2 regions of the Micromonospora sp. NPDC048898 genome follow, and region 2 is predicted to be linked to the other one. Evidence: riboswitches for the same ligand, from Rfam matches in the RefSeq annotation. Region 2 holds a riboswitch; the other holds the start of a gene.
The links. Region 2 has a riboswitch for cobalamin ahead of metE (5-methyltetrahydropteroyltriglutamate--homocysteine S-methyltransferase). Riboswitches for the same ligand answer to the same signal wherever they lie in the genome.

Region 1: another riboswitch for cobalamin. It lies ahead of ACGFIQ_RS08585 (ribonucleoside-diphosphate reductase subunit alpha); the one in region 2 lies ahead of metE (5-methyltetrahydropteroyltriglutamate--homocysteine S-methyltransferase).

Annotation. Positions count from the first base shown of each region.
Region 1 is NZ_JBICUF010000002.1:382,490-392,675, forward strand. Features, by position in the region: gene eno (phosphopyruvate hydratase) at 1-288, opposite strand, end outside; gene ACGFIQ_RS08575 (MerR family transcriptional regulator) at 407-1,321, shown strand; gene ACGFIQ_RS08580 (ribonucleotide-diphosphate reductase subunit beta) at 1,318-2,313, opposite strand; gene ACGFIQ_RS08585 (ribonucleoside-diphosphate reductase subunit alpha) at 2,385-4,703, opposite strand; cobalamin riboswitch at 4,898-5,114, opposite strand; gene ACGFIQ_RS08590 (enolase C-terminal domain-like protein) at 5,666-7,060, shown strand; gene ACGFIQ_RS08595 (FadR/GntR family transcriptional regulator) at 7,069-7,791, shown strand; gene ACGFIQ_RS08600 (ATP-binding cassette domain-containing protein) at 7,930-8,742, opposite strand; gene ACGFIQ_RS08605 (ABC transporter substrate-binding protein) at 8,742-9,794, opposite strand; gene ACGFIQ_RS08610 (ABC transporter permease) at 9,835-10,186, opposite strand, start outside.
Region 2 is NZ_JBICUF010000011.1:157,356-163,213, reverse strand. Features, by position in the region: gene ACGFIQ_RS25610 (prenyltransferase/squalene oxidase repeat-containing protein) at 58-1,107, shown strand; gene ACGFIQ_RS25605 (hypothetical protein) at 1,101-1,589, shown strand; cobalamin riboswitch at 1,701-1,918, shown strand; gene metE (5-methyltetrahydropteroyltriglutamate--homocysteine S-methyltransferase) at 2,037-4,301, shown strand; gene ACGFIQ_RS25595 (ABC transporter substrate-binding protein) at 4,381-5,280, opposite strand; gene ACGFIQ_RS25590 (LysE family transporter) at 5,357-5,602, opposite strand; gene ACGFIQ_RS25585 (hypothetical protein) at 5,626-5,754, opposite strand; gene ACGFIQ_RS25580 (acyl-CoA thioesterase) at 5,758-5,858, opposite strand, start outside.

The sequences.
Region 1 (10,186 bases), on a different contig from region 2:
AGCGATCATCGTCTCGTCGATCAGCGCCTGGTCCTCCGCGTCGAGCCCGAGCACCGCGTCGGCGATCGCACCGTTCACCGCGGCGACCGCCGTCGTGACACCCCTGCCGTGGAAACGCGTGTGGTCCCCGTCGCGCAGCTCGACCGCCTCGTTCGCCCCCGTCGACGCCCCGGACGGCACGGCGGCCCGGCCGGTCGACCCGTCGGTGAGCACCACGTCGGCCTCCACGGTCGGGTTGCCCCGGCTGTCGAGGATCTGCCGACCGCGTACCCGGCTGATTGCCGTCATCACACACTCCCTGCTCACGACGCCTTTTCGCAGCCAGACTGGCAGGAAACGGCGGCCGTGACACCGCGACGATGGACACGTTGACCCGTACCCCAGGGTGCGGGTTTAGGGTCGCGGGATGCAGGTGGGTGAGCTGGCACGACGGACCGGGACCACGGTCCGGGCGCTGCGCTACTACGAGTCGGCCGGGCTGGTCGTGCCCCGGAGGCTGGGCAACGGCTACCGGGAGTACGACCCGATCGCGGTGCGGCTGGTGGCCCAGATCCGCGAGTTGATGGCGCTCGGCCTCACCGTGGAGGAGACCCGCCCGTTCGTCGAGTCGATCGCCGGTGGCGCCGACGAGGCCGACGTGTGCGCGGCGGCGGTGGCCACGTACCGCAGCACCATCACCAACCTTCAGGAGCGGATCGGTCGGTTGACCGCCCAGCGGGAGGCCCTGGACGCGCGACTCGACGCGGCCGCGACCCGGGTCGTGCCCGGCGGTGAGACGGTCGGTGCCGACCCCGCCACGCTGGTCGGGACCAGCCTGCCACCCCTGTCCTTCTACGGCACCGACGGCCGCCCGGTCGATCTCGGCGCGCTCGGTGCCGGGCGCACCGTCGTCTTCGTGTACCCCCTGACCGGGCGGCCGGGTGTCGACCTGCCCAACGGGCTGCTGGAGGTCCACGGCGCCCGGGGCAGCACCGAGCAGGCCGCCTGGTTCCGCGATCACCACGCGGAGCTCCGCGCGGCCGGCGCGGCCCGGGTGTACGGCCTGTCCGCGCAGTCGACCGGGTACCAGCGGGAACTCGCGCACCGGCTGCGGTTGCCCTACCCCCTGATCCCCGACCCGCGGCTGACCCTGGCCGACGCGCTGCGGCTGCCCACCCGCACCGCCGGCGACATGACGCTCTACGAACGGTTGACGCTGATCATCGCCGACGGCGAGGTCGAACACGTCTTCCACCCGATTCCGGACCCGGCGTCGCACCCGCTGCACGTGATGCGGTGGCTCACCAAGCGACGCCAGGCCCCCGGCTCGGTCGCCGCCTAGAAGTCGTCGTCGAAGGCGACGGTGCCGGCCACCCCGACCTGGTACGCCGAGACGCGCCGCTCGAAGAAGTTGGACAGCTCCTGCACGTCCTGCAACTCCATGAAGGCGAACGGGTTGCTCGACCCGTAGTGCGGGGCGAGGCCGAGCTGGGCCAGGCGACGGTCGGCCACGTGCTGGAGGTACTCCCGCATGTCGGTCAACGTCAGACCGGGCACCCCCTGGCCCACCAGGTCCTCGGCGAACTGCACCTCACACTCGACGGCCTCGGTGAGCATCCGCCGGACCTGGTCGGCGAGGTCGTCGTCGAACAGGTCGGGTTCCTCCGCGCGGGCGGTGTCGACGACGTCGAACGCGAACGCCATGTGCATGGACTCGTCGCGGAACACCCAGTTGGTGCCGGAGGCGAGGCCGTGCAGCAGGCCGCGGGAGCGCAGGAAGTAGACGTACGCGAACGCGCCGTAGAAGAACAGCCCCTCGATGCAGGCGGCGAAACAGATCAGGTTGAGCAGGAACGTCCGCCGGTCGTCGCGGGTCCGCAGCTCCCGCAGGTTGTTCAGCGAGTCGATCCAGCGGAAGCAGAACTCGGCCTTACGGCGGATCGAGGGGATGTTCTCGATGGCCGCGAAGGCGGCGAACCGCTCGGTCTCGTCCGGCACGTACGTGTCGAGCAGGTTCAGGTAGAACTGGACGTGCACGGCCTCCTCGAACAACTGCCGGGACAGGTAGAGGCGACCCTCCGGGCTGTTGACGTGCTGGTAGAGGTTGAGCACCAGGTTGTTGGCGACGATCGTGTCACCGGTGGCGAAGAACGCCACCAGCCGGCTGACCAGGTGCCGCTCGGCCGGCGACAGCTTGTCCAGGTCGGCGAGGTCGGCGTGCAGGTCGACCTCCTCCACCGTCCAGGTGTTGCGGATCGCGTCGCGGAACCTGTCGAAGAAGTGCGGGTAGCGCATCGGGCGGAGGGTGAGGTCCATCCCGGGGTCGAGCAGCATGTGCGTGGTCCTCGTGTCGGTGGTGCTCGTGTCGGTGGTGCCGGCGTCGGTGGTGCTCGTGTCGGCGGGGGTCACTGGCAGGCCTCGCACGACTCGGGGTTCTCCAGCGAGCAGGCCAGCGCCTGCGCGTCGGCCGCCACCGGGGCGACGACCGCGACGGTGGCCTGCTGGATCCGCGTGGCGGGGCGCGAGCGCAGGTAGTACGTGGACTTCAGCCCAGCCTTCCAGGCGTACAGGTACATCGACGAGAGCTTGCCGATGGTCGGCGCGGCCAGGAACAGGTTCAGCGACTGGGACTGGTCGACGAACGGGGCGCGGGCGGCGGCCAGGTCGACAAGCGCCCGCTGCGGCAGCTCCCACGCGGTACGGAACAACTCCCGGACGCCGGCCGGCAACTCCGCGATGTCCTGCACCGACCCCTCCGCCCGCTTGATCGCCGAGCGGATCCGGTCGGTCCACAGGCCGCGGGCCTTCAGCTCGCGGACCAGGGCGGTGTTGACCTGGAGGAACTCCCCCGACAGGGTCTCGCGCTTGAACAGGTTGGACACCTGCGGCTCGATGCACTCGTAGCACCCGGCGATCGAGGCGATGGTCGCGGTCGGGGCGACCGCCACCAGCAGCGAGTTACGCAGCCCGTCCGCCGCGACCCGTTCCCGCAGGGCGGCCCAGCGCGCGGTCTGCGTACCCTCGACACCCCACAGGTCGGGTTGGAGCTGGCCCCGCGCGGCCCGGGTCTGCGCGTACGCCGGGTGTGCGCCGAAGCGACGCGCCAGGTCGGCGGAGGTCTCCAGCGCGGTCAGGTACAGCTCCTCGCTGATCCGGGTGGACAACTCCCGCGCGCCCGGGGAGTCGAACGGCAGCCGCAGCGCGAAGAAGACGTCCTGCAGGCCCATCAGCCCCAGCCCGACCGGCCGCCAGCGGGGGTTGCTCGCCGCCGCCTGCTCGGTGGGGTAGTAGTTGATGTCGATGACCCGGTCGAGGAAGGTCACCGCGGTACGAACCGTGGCGCGCAGCCGATCCCAGTCGATGCCGCCGTCGGTGAGGTGCGCGGCGAGGTTCACCGAGCCGAGGTTGCACACGGCGGTCTCGGCGTCACTGGACACCTCGATGATCTCGGTGCACAGGTTGGACAGGTGCACCACGTTGCCGTCCTCGGCGGTCTGGTTGCACAGCCGGTTCGCGGCGTCCTTGAAGGTCATCCACCCGTTGCCGGTCTGGGCGAGGGTCCGCATCATCTTGCCGTACAGCTCCCGTGCCGGGACCTGCCGCACGTGGCGACCCTGCGCCTCGGCCTGCCGGTACGCGGCGTCGAACCGTTCCCCCCACAGGTCGGGCAGTTCGGGCACCTCGTGCGGGTCGAACAGCGACCACATCTCGTCGGCCTCGACCCGGCGCATGAACTCGTCCGGGACCCAGTTGGCCAGGTTCAGGTTGTGGGTGCGGCGGGCGTCCTCGCCGGTGTTGTCCCGCAGTTGCAGGAACTCCTCGACGTCCGGGTGCCACGGCTCCAGGTACACGCAGGCCGCGCCCTTGCGTCGGCCACCCTGGTTGACCGCGGCGACGCTCGCGTCCAGCGTGCGCAGCCACGGCACGATCCCGTTGGACTGCCCGTTGGTGCCGCGGATCAGCGCGCCCCGGGACCGCACCCGGGAGTACGCGATGCCGATGCCGCCGGCGAACTTGGACAGGTTGGCGACCTGGGCGTACCGCTGGTAGATCGAGTCCAACTCGTCACGCGGAGAGTCGACCAGATAGCAGGAGGACATCTGGGTGTGCCGGGTGCCGGAGTTGAACAACGTCGGTGAGCTGGGCAGATAGGCCAGGCTGGACATCAGCCGGTAGAAGCCGACCGCCTCGTCCGGCGTCTGGGACAGCCCGCAGGCCACCCGCAGCAGCCAGTACTGCGGGGTCTCCAGCACCAGCCGGCTGGTGGGGTGGCGCAGCAGGTACCTGTCGTACACCGTGCGGAGGCCGAAGTACTCGAACCTCCGGTCGCCGTCGGTGTCGATGGCGTCGTCGAGCATCGCGGCGTGGGCGGCGACGAACGCGGCGGTGTCGTTCCCGATCAGGCCCTCGGCGTGACCGACCCGGATCGCCGCGCTGAACGAGGTGACGCCCTGCCGGCGCACCTCCTTGTCGACGTAGCCGGCCAGCAGCCGGGCCGCGAGGCGGGAGTACTGCGGTTCCTCACCGATCATCTCGGCTGCGGTCTGGATGGACAGCCGGTCCAGTTCGGCAGTGCTCGCGCCGTCGTACAGGCCGCTGATCGTGCGGGTGGCGACGCGCATCGGGTCGACGTCGGTCAGGTCGTCGGCCCACCGCTCGACCGCCCGGACGATCTTGTTGACGTCCACGGACTCGGTGCTGCCGTTGCGTTTGCGGACCTGCATCGGCGTTCGCCGCAGGACCGCGTCGCCGCTTGCCGGGACTACCTCGGTGACTGTCACCACTCACTCCTCGCGAGTTCGAGACCTGAGGGCCTTCGGACGCGTGGAGACAGACACCAGCGGACGCCACGCCGGGCAGGCGCGGGTCAGGTGGCGTCGGCCGTCCCACGCGGCCTCGGACCGCCGCCCACCCGGGTGCGGGTGCACGGCGCGCTGGCAGGTCTTCGGACTCGCGGGCACGACCGGGTCGCCGGTCTCCTACTGGCCGTCGCTTCCCAGACCGATTGGTGGCCCAGTGCTCATGACGGCTGTCGTTCCCACTCACCGCTGCGGGACAGTCCCGGATTTCCACCGGGTTCCCTCTTGCCTCGACCGCTCGGGATGAACGGCCGAACCAGCTGCGCTCGACACCATATATAGGGACGCTGCGGTTGTCACACCCCACATGTCGGTCCCGGGCGTGTCGACGCCGTGACTGGTGATGGTCGTCACCGGCTCGCACGGACCCAACCGGCGCGCGGCAGCCACGCCCGCGCGGACGCCATCATCGAGCAGGTGCCGCCATACGGAAAGGTGTGATGTATCAAGTCTCCAGACGTAAGGATCCCTATTTATTTCCGACCGTCAATGCCAGGATCTGAAGTGGACATCCAATCTTCCGGGAGCACTGTCCACTCCTCGCGCCAATATCCCAATCCCGCCGGCCGCACCTCAACAGTCCGGGAACGACGACGATTCGTCGCGCCGCAGAGTGTCTACCAGCGCCACGAATGTTGTCACCGCCGCTGCCGAGGCCGCGGGCCGGGTGCGGCGACCGGGGGGACAGCGCGCTGACGCATTCACATCGGGACCGAAACATTGGATGTCTTGGATTCCTGGGTGATCGACGTCGTTGACGTGCTGGATTGGCCCTCCGTATACTCGCAGAGATCATCTGATCTTTAGCCTAGCCGGGCGAGGAGCGCATGCCGCAGATCACTGCCGTCACCATCGAGGACGTCCGCTTCCCCACCTCCCTGACCGCTGACGGCTCCGACGCCATGAACAAGGACGGCGACTACTCGGCGGCCTACGTCGTCCTGCACACCGACGGCGTCGACAGCACGGGCGCGCCACTCGCGGGCCACGGTCTGACCTTCACCATCGGTCGCGGCAACGACATCGTCGTCGCGGCGGCGGTCCATCAGGCACAGCGCCTCGTCGGCGTGGACGTCGCGACGATGGCCGCGGACATGGGCGCGGTCTACCGCCTGCTCACCTCCGACTCCCAACTGCGCTGGCTCGGCCCGGAGAAGGGCGTCGTCCACCTGTCGCTGGCCGCCGTGCTGAACGCGTCGTGGGACCTGGTCGCCCGGGTCGCCGACAAGCCGCTGTGGCGGCTGCTCGTCGACATGTCCCCCGAGCAGCTCGTCGACATCGCGGACCTGCGCTACCTGTCCGACGCGCTGACCCGGGACGAGGCACTGGCCATCCTGCGCGCCAAGGAGAGCACCAAGGCCGCCCGTCTCGCCGAGCTCGACCGGACCGGCTACCCCGCCTACACCACCTCGGCCGGCTGGCTCGGCTACGGCGACGACAAGCTGCGCCGGCTGTGCCAGGAGGCGGTCGACACCGGCTACGGCTACGTCAAGCTCAAGGTGGGCGCCAACCTCGACGACGACATCCGCCGCTGCGGCATCGCCCGGGAGATCCTCGGCCCGGACCGCAATCTGATGATCGACGCCAACCAGGTGTGGGACGTCGGTCAGGCCATCGAGTGGGTCAAGGCCCTGGCGCGGTTCCAGCCACTGTGGATCGAGGAGCCGACCAGCCCCGACGACATCCTGGGCCACGCCGCCGTCCGTCGCGCGGTCGCCCCCATCGGTGTCGCCACCGGCGAGCACTGCCACAACCGGGTGATGTTCAAACAGCTGTTCCAGGCCGGGGCGATCGACTTCTGCCAACTGGACACCGGCAGGTTGGCCAGCATCAACGAGATCGTCGCCGTGTTGCTGCTCGCCGCGAAGTTCGACATCCCGGTGTGCCCCCACGCCGGCGGTGTCGGCCTGTGCGAGATGGTCCAGCACGTGTCGGTGCTCGACTACGTCGCGATCTCGGGTGACCTCACCAACCGGGTCACCGAGTTCGTCGACCACCTGCACGAGCACTTCACCGACCCGTGCGTCATCCGGGACACCGGCACGGGCAGCGGTTACGTCCTGCCCCACCAGCCCGGCTACTCCACCCGGATGCGCCCCGAGTCGGTCGAGCTCTACCGGTTCCCCGACGGCAACTACTGGACGGCGGCAGACCCGACTACCGTGTCATCTCCGGAGCCGTACGTGATCGCGGGTGGGGCGGCCACCCCCGCCGGCCGGTAGGGGGTGTCATGTCGCGCACCGACGAGGTGGTGAACGGCATCAAGCGGATGATCCTCGAAGGGCGCTTCAAACCCGGGGACCGCCTGCCCATCGAGAAGGATCTCGCCGAGTCGCTCGGCGTCTCGCGGGGCTCACTGCGCGAGGGGATGTCGGCCCTGTCGATCCTCGGCATCGTCAACATCCGGCAGGGTGACGGCACCTACGTCACCAACCTCGACGCGCCGCAACTGCTGGCCCCGATGGGCTTCGTGGTGGATTTCCAGGGCCAGGGCGACACGCGGCACATCCACATCGTCCGACGACTGCTGGAGTGCGAGGCCGCCCGCCTGGCGGCGACCAGGATCACCGACGAGGCCCTCGCCCAGGCGGCGGAGCTGCTCGACGAGGCGGCCCGGATCGCCGGACGATCTCCGCAGGAGCACGAACGGATCATGGAGATCGACATCGCGTTCCACCGGATCATCGCGGTGCACGCCGACAATCCGGTGCTCGTCGGCCTGATCGAGGCGTTCGCCGGGCGCACTCTGCGCGGGCGGCTCTGGCGGAGTCTGCACGAGGAGGGCGCGGACCGGCGTACCCACGACGAGCACGTCGCGATCCTCAAGGCCCTCGTCGCACGCGACCCGGAGCGCGCGCGGATCCGCATGGCCAACCACCTGATCGGGGTGGAGGAGTCGCTGCACGGGCAACCCGACGACGCCGACGCCACCATCGAGCCGGCGCGGTTCTGAGCACCCGCCCCGGCGGCCGGCGGCGTGCGCACCCGTCGCCGGGCCGGGGCTGCGGTGCGAGTCACCGATCGACGCGCGCGTCACCGCCAGGGTGCGTTTCGGAGGTGCTGGCCGCCCAGCACCTCCGAAACGCTCCCCCTACTCCCGATCCGCGCCGGTGCTGCCGGTCATCGCCGCGACCAGGTCGTCGGTGGTGACCTCGTCCGCACGAAGCCGGGCGGCCCGACGGCCGAGCCGCAGCACCTCGACCCGGTCGGCGATCTCCAGCACCTGCGGCATGTTGTGACTCACCAGCACCACCGACATGCCGGCATCGCGGGCGCGCCGGACGACGTCGAGCACCCGCCCGGTCTGCACGACACCGAGCGCCGCGGTGGGCTCGTCGAGAATGACCACGCTCGTCGCCCAGATGATGGCGCGGGCCACCGCGACGCACTGGCGCTGCCCACCGGACAGCATCGCGATCGGGGTGGTGACCCGGGGGATCCGCACACCCAACTGGTCCAGGGCCGCGGCGGCGCCCTGCCGCATGGCGCGCTTGTCGAGCAACCCCAGCCGGCCGAGCGGCCCGGAGCGCAGGATCTCCCGACCGAGGTACAGGTTGGCGGCCACGCTGAGGTCGTCGGCGACGGCGAGATCCTGGTAGACGGTCTCCACCCCCGCACGCCGGGCGTCGACAGGCGTGGAGAACTGGACCGTACGACCACCCACCCGGATCTCGCCCTCGTCGGGCGGGTGGACACCGGACAGCGTCTTGATCAGGGTGCTCTTTCCGGCGCCGTTGTCGCCGATCAGCGCCACGACCTCACCCCGATGGACCGTGAAGTCGGCACCCCGCAACGCCTCGACGTGCCCGAACCGCTTGACGATGCCCCGGGCTTCGAGGACCGGCGCTTCGTCGGCGGTCGGCTGCCTGTCGCTGTCGGCGGTGGCCGTCGGGGTCGCGCCCATCACTGCACCGGAGGGTTGGCGCAACTCGGCTCGAGCACCGCCTTGATCTCCGCGGAGTCGATGTTCTCCTTGGTGACGAACGTGACGCCGGTGTCCGCCGACGCCAGCGGCGCCTTGTCCCGCAGGTGCTTGACCATCTTGTCGACGCCGAAGTAGCCCATCTTGAACGGGTTCTGCACGACCAGCGCGGAGATCTGGCCGCTGCGCACCCCGGCGATCTCGTCCGGGGCGGCGTCCCACCCGATGATGACCACCTTGCCGGACTTGCCGGCCGCCTGGATGGCCTGCGCGGCACCGAGCACGCTCGGTTCGTTGGCGGCGAAGACGCCGGCCAGGTTGGGGTTGGCCGTGAGGATGTTCTCGGTGACGCGTCGTGCCTCGTTGACGTCACTGCGGCTGGGCTGCTGGCCGACCAGCTTCAGGTTCGGATACTGGGCGAGGCCAGCCTTGAAACCGTCCACCCGCTCGGTGTTGGTCTGCGACCCGGGCTGGAACTCGACGAGCGCCACCTGGTGGTTGCCGGGGCCGAGCTCGGTGGCGAGCAGCTTCGCCGCCTCGGTGGCCGACGCGCGGTTGTCGGTGGCGAACAGCGGCACGTTCGACGGCTGCGGGCTGGTGCCAGAGTCGATCATCGCGACCGGGATGTTCGCGGCGAGCGCCTTGTCGGTGGCGGGCGCCAGCGCACTGGAGTCGGTGGCCGCGTAGACGATGCCGTCGACCTTCTTGGTGACGAAGTTCTGGATGAGGTTGACCTGGCCCTCGACATCGGTCTCGGCGGTCACCCCGTCCCACTGGACGGTGACGTCCCCCGCGCGCTGCGCGGCGCACTCCGCGCCCGCCTTCACGGTGTTCCAGTAGTCGGCACCGACGGCCTTCGGCACGACGGCGAGCTTCAACGGACCGCTCGCCGCCTTCGTCGCGCCGTCGCCGCCGTCGCGGACCTCGACCCCGCCGCAGGCACTGAGCAGCGCGGTCGCCGCGGCCGCGGCCAGAACGGCCTGTACGCGGAGAACGGGCCGTCGTGCCCGCCGGCTGGTGGTGGTGTGCGCCATGGTGTGTGTCCTTCCTCGTTCGGACTCTCGGAATGGCATGTCAACCCCGTGATTCCAGCCGCCGGCGGCGGTACTGGTCGAAGTAGACGGCGGCCCAGATGATCAGGCCGACGATCACCTGCTGGTAGTGGATGCTGATGTCGAGCAGGACGGCGCCGTTACGCACCAGGGCGATGAGGAAGGCGCCGATGATGGTGCCGACGATCCGGCCCTGACCACCGAACAGGCTGGCACCGCCGATGACCGCGGCGGCGATGACGTCGAGCTCCAGCGAGATCCCGTAGTTCGGCTGGCCGGAGTTGACCCGGGACGCGGCGATCATGCCGCCCAGCCCGACCAGCACACCGGCCAGCACGTACACCCCGGTCAGGTGACGCCCCACCCGGATGCCG
Region 2 (5,858 bases):
CCACCCGACCGGAGTCGGGTCGTCTCGGACCATCGGAGCCCGGAAAGGCGCCGTTTCATGGTCAACCGCCCCCTCCGGCACCGCGCACGCATCCTCGTGACCGCCGCGCTCGCCGCCCTCACGCTGACTCTGACGGTCACACCGTCAGCTGCGTCAGCATCACCGCCGACCCTCAACAAAGCCGACGCCGCGGCCGGGTGGCTCGCCCGCCAGGCAGTAGACGGTGAACGCTTCGAAGTCACCTTCGACGGCGTCGCCTACCCCGACCAAGGACTCACCCTCGACGCGGTGTTCGCCTTCGCCGCAGCGAAGGTGGCCGACACGACTGCGGCCAACGCCGTGTCGTGGCTCGCCCAACCCGCCGTACTCACCGGCTACATCGGAGACGGCACCGAGGCGTACGCGGGCGCGACAGCGAAACTCGCCCTCGGCGCCCAGGTCCGGGGTCTCAACCCGGCGGCGTTCGGCGGAGTCGACCTACTCACCCGCCTCAACGGCCTGCTGACACCATCGGGTCGATACTCCGACCGTTCCGCGTTCGGCGACTACAGCAGCGCGTTCACCCAGTCCTTCGCGGTGCTGGCGTTGGACCGCGCCGGGGGCGCACCACCGGCGGCGGTCACGTTCCTGGCCGCGAGCCGGTGCGCCGACGGCGGTTTCCCGCTGCTCTTCGGGCAGGCGACCTGCGTCAGCGATGTCGACGCGACAGCGATGGCCGTGCAGGCTCTGCTCGCGGCGGACCGGCCACTCGTCGCGGCCTCGGCGGCGCAGTGGCTCGTTTCCGTGCAGAACAGCGACGGCTCGTTCTCCACCAACGGCGTGCCCAACGCGAACAGCACCGGACTCGCCGCCCAGGCGCTGTCCGCCGCCGGGCGATCGCTGCCGTGGCTGCGCGCTCGCCAGCACCTGATCAGCCTGCAGGTGAACTGCACGGGGGCATCCGCCAATCGTGGTGCCATCGCGTACACCTCGGGTGGGTTCGACGCGAGCACCGCTGTTCGGGCGACCGCGCAGGCCGTACCCGGCATGGCGGGCACCGGGTACGCGACCCTGTCGGCCGCCGGCGCCCAGCTGACCGCGCCCGTCCTGGCGTGTGCGCCGTGGTGACCGCCCCGCGGGTGACGGCTCGCCGACGGATCGCGCTACTCCTCGCGGCCGTCGTCGCCGGCGCCGGTCTGGTCGCGGTCGATCCGATCCCGCGCGCTGCACACGCAGCAGCGTGTGCGCCGGGGGCGGGCGTCACTGTGGTGGTCGACCTCACTGCCTTCGGCCTCGGTGTGCAGACCGGCTGCCGGCTCGGGGACCCACCGACCGGCCTCGCCGCGTTGCAGGGGGCCGGCTTCGCCGTCACCGGTACGAAACGGTGGGGGCTGGCCTTCGTCTGCCGCATCAACGGCTACCCCCTCCCCGCCGCCGAACCGTGTGTCAACACGCCACCCGCCAGCGCGTACTGGTCGTACTGGCACGCCGTACCCGGCGGCACCTGGTCCTACAGCACCCTCGGGGCCAGCAGCTACAACCCCGCGCAGGGCACTGTCGAAGGATGGCGCTTCGGCTCCGGGCAGGCTCCGTCTATCTCCCCGCCGTAGCGGGCCTCGGCCGGGAGTCCGGGCACCCGGATTCCCGGCCGGTCCGGTGGCGGGCGGACGACAGGGAAACCTGCCTATGACTGCGGCCCTGAGGATCAGCTCGCAGGCCGTACGATGGTCGGCAGTGCTGGTTCGCCGCGCCGTCATGGTGTGGCGTCGTAAGAGGGAACCCGGTGCAAGACCGGGACTGCCCCGCAGCGGTGAGTGGGAACGACCGCCGTCATACGCACTGGACGCGTGAGCGTCTGGGAAGCGACGGCCAGTAGGAGATCGGTTCGCGCCGGTCGCGCCCGCGAGTCCGAAGACCTGCCCGCACCGCGTACGCGTCCGCGTGCGCCGCCGTCGACCTCTCGGGAGGGTCAGGGCGAGGCCCGGTCGTTGGTCCGTGCCCTGCCGTGTCCCTCCAGTGTGGTCGGTGGTCGACCTCGAGGGAAGGACACCTGTTCCGTGACCACACCGTTCGGGCTGAGCACCGTGCTCGGCTATCCCCGCATCGGTCCGCACCGGGAACTCAAGCACGCCGTCGAGTCCTACTGGGCGGGCCGGATCGACGCGAACGCCCTTCAAGAGACTGCCGCCGGCCTCCGTGCCGAGGTGTGGCGCACACTGCGCGACGCCGGTCTGGACGCGATCCCGTCGAACACGTTCTCCTTCTACGACCAGGTACTCGACACCACCGTCCTGGTCGACGCGATCCCCGACCGGTTCCGCCGCCTCGGCCTCGGTGACCTGGACACCTACTTCGCCATGGCTCGTGGCACGGAGCGCGAGCCGGCGCTGGAGCTGACGAAGTGGTTCGACACCAACTACCACTACCTGGTGCCGGAGGTCGGCCCAGACACACCGTTCACCGCTCGGCCCGACAAGGCGGTACGGGAGTACGGCGAGGCGAAGGCGCTCGGCGTCACCACCAGACCGGTGCTGGTCGGCCCGGCGACCTACCTCCTGCTGTCCAAGGCCACCGAGGACGCGCCCGAGGGATTCCGGCCCTTCGACCGGCTCGATGACCTCATCGCTGTCTACGAGAACATCCTCGACACCCTGGCCGGTGCCGGCGTCGAATGGGTTCAACTCGACGAACCCGCGTACGCCGCCGACCGCACCCCGCAGGAGATCGCCGCGCTGCGCGCCGCGTACCGCCGGCTCGGCCTCCTAAAGCACCGCCCACGGTTGTTCGTCGCGTCGTACTTCGGTGACCTCGGCGACGCGTTACCAGCGCTGTTGGGCACCCCGGTCGAGGCGGTCGGCATCGATCTGGTCGCCGGGCCAGGCAACCTGAACCGCCTCGCCGCCGCCGGCCCACTACGCGGGAAGACGATCGTCGCTGGACTGGTCGACGGGCGCAACATCTGGCGAACCGACCTACGCACCGCCACCGCGACCGGCGCCGTACTGACCGCTCTGGCCGACCATGTCGCGGTGTCGACAACCTGTTCGTTGCTGCACGTGCCGGTGGACCTCGCCGCCGAACCCGATCTGGACCAGGACCTGCGTGGGCGGCTCGCGTTCGCCCGGCAGAAGGTCGACGAGGTCGTCGCTCTCGGACGCGCACTGCGCGACGGTGTCGGCGCCCTGCCCCCTGCCCTGCCCGCGACCCCGGCGGCCTGGCGTAACGACGGGGTCCGAGCCCGACTGGACGCGCTGCGACCCGAACACGTACGACGGGGCCCGTACGCCCAACGGGCCGCCACTCAGCAGGCCCGACTGGGTCTCCCACCGCTGCCCACCACCACCATCGGATCCTTCCCGCAAACCGCGGAGCTGCGGCAGGCTCGCGCGGCGCACCGGGCCGGTCGGCTCGACGACACCGGCTACGCCGAGCGGATGCGCGCCGAGGTCGCCCACGTCATCGCTGTGCAGGAACGTCTCGGGTTGGACGTGCTGGTGCACGGCGAACCGGAACGCAACGACATGGTGCAGTACTTCGGCGAACAGCTCGACGGGTTCGCCGCCACTGTCAACGGCTGGGTGCAGTCGTACGGCTCCCGGTGCGTACGCCCCCCGATCATCTACGGCGACGTCACCCGGACCGGCCCGATGACCGTCGACTGGTCCACCTACGCGCAGTCGCTGACGAACCGACCGGTCAAGGGCATGCTCACCGGACCGGTGACGATCCTGGCCTGGTCATTCGTCCGCACCGACCAACCCCTCGCCGACACCGCCAACCAGGTCGCTCTCGCACTGCGCGACGAGGCCCGCGACCTGGAGGCCGCCGGCATCCGCATCATCCAGGTCGACGAACCCGCGCTGCGGGAGACACTGCCACTGCGCCGGGACGAGCAGCGCGCCTACCTGGACTGGGCTGTCCGGGCGTTCCGGCTCGCCACCAGCGGAGTCGCCGACGCCACCCAGATCCACACCCACCTGTGCTACTCCGAATTCGGCGAGGTCCTGCCCGCGATCGACGCCCTCGACGCCGACGTCACCAGCATCGAAGCGTCCCGGTCAAAGATGGAAATCCTCGACGATCTCCGCACCACCGGCTACCAACGCGGTGTCGGACCCGGCGTGTACGACATCCACTCACCCCGCGTACCGGAACAGGCGGAGGTCACCGACGCGCTGCGCCGCGCCGTCGCCGCGGTGCCCGCCGACCGGCTCTGGGTCAACCCCGACTGCGGCCTGAAGACCCGCGGCTACCCGGAGGTCGAACAGGCCCTGACCCGTCTGGTCAGCGGCGCCGCCGAGATCCGCAGCACTCTTACCTGAGCGCGCGGTGGGGCGGCGGCACGCCGCCCCACCGTGGCGTGCGACAACGCGCATCCGATGCCCGCGTCGGCCAGGCGGGTCAACCCGCGTCGACGGAAACCCGCCGAGCGCGGGAATCCGGGCGGCCTGCGAGAATGGCGGCGAGGATCTCCGCGCCGTCGACGACCCTGGGACCGGGGCGGTTGAAGTAGGCGGGTCCGTCGACCACCCACACCTGCCCCTGACGAACCGCGGGGAGTTCGGCCCAACCGGGTTGCCCGGCCGCCACGGACAGCTCGCCGATGGTCCGTTCGGGCGTAAAGCCACACGGCCCGAACACCACCACGTCCGGGGCCAGATCGGCGACCACCAACCACAGGTGTGGGGTGCTGTGCGCCCCCGGACCGAGCAGCAACGACCGGCCGCCCGCGAAGGCGATCTGCTCGGGCACCCAGTGCCCGCCCGGCATCAGAGGGTCAAGCCACTCGACGAACAGCACCGTCGGCGCGTCGGACGACGGGCCGGGCAGCGCGGCGAGTCGACGCTCGGCGTCCGCCCGGATCTGCGCCGCCCTGCCCGCAGTGCCGGTCAACAAGGCCACGGCGTCGACCGTGTCCAGGATCCCGTTGATCGTCCTCGCCTCCAGGGACACCACCCTGGTATCGAGATCGATCAGCCGCACCGCGTCGTTGACCCGCGCATAGGAGACCGCGCACACGTCGCACAGGTCCTGGGTCAGAATAAGATCCGGCTTCACGTCCTCCAGCATCGTGACATCGAGCTGGTACAACGACGACCCTCGGTGCGGGTCGCCGGCGATCGCCGCCGAGATCTCCCGACTCGTCAACGCCTCGGGCAGAGACGTCCCCGTCACCACCGGCACACCGTCCAGGTCCCCCGGCGGCCAGTCACACTCGTGCGTGCGGCCGACCAGATGCCCGGTCAGGCCGAGCATGGCCACGATGTCCGTAGCCGCCGGCAGCAGGGAGACGATGCGCACACCCGCCTGCCTACCAGGCATGACCACGCCACGTCCACTTCGCGAGCCGGACCACGGCGACGGTCACCGGCCCTCGCTACGACCCGAGCGCGAGGCGTACCCCGAGCGCGACGAACGCCGCCGCGCAGATCCTGTTGAGGCGCAGCGAGAAGCGACCGTCAGTCATGCGAGCGCCGAGTCGCCCGGCACCAGCGCCCAGGGCGATGTCGACGGCGAGTTGCACCACGACGAAGACCGCACCGAGAAGCACCAGTTGGGCGGTGGCATTGCCCCGTGCCGGGTCGACGAACTGAGGCAGGAACGCCACGCTGAACAGGATCATCTTGGGATTGAGGAGATTGGTCACTAGTCCACGCAGGAAGGCCCGCGCGGAGCCGCCACCCTGCTCCGGCTCATGTCCGGGCCGGGCGTGACCATGAGGACGACGATCGCGGCGAGGTAGCCGACCAGCGTCGCAACGGAGAGTCCGAGCACGATTCAGCCCTCCTCGGCACCGTCGAGCAGCGCCCGCCGCAGGGCCAGCCGATGCTCGCGGCGGATCTCGGCCTCCCGGTAGCGACGCCGGTCCCCGTCGGTCT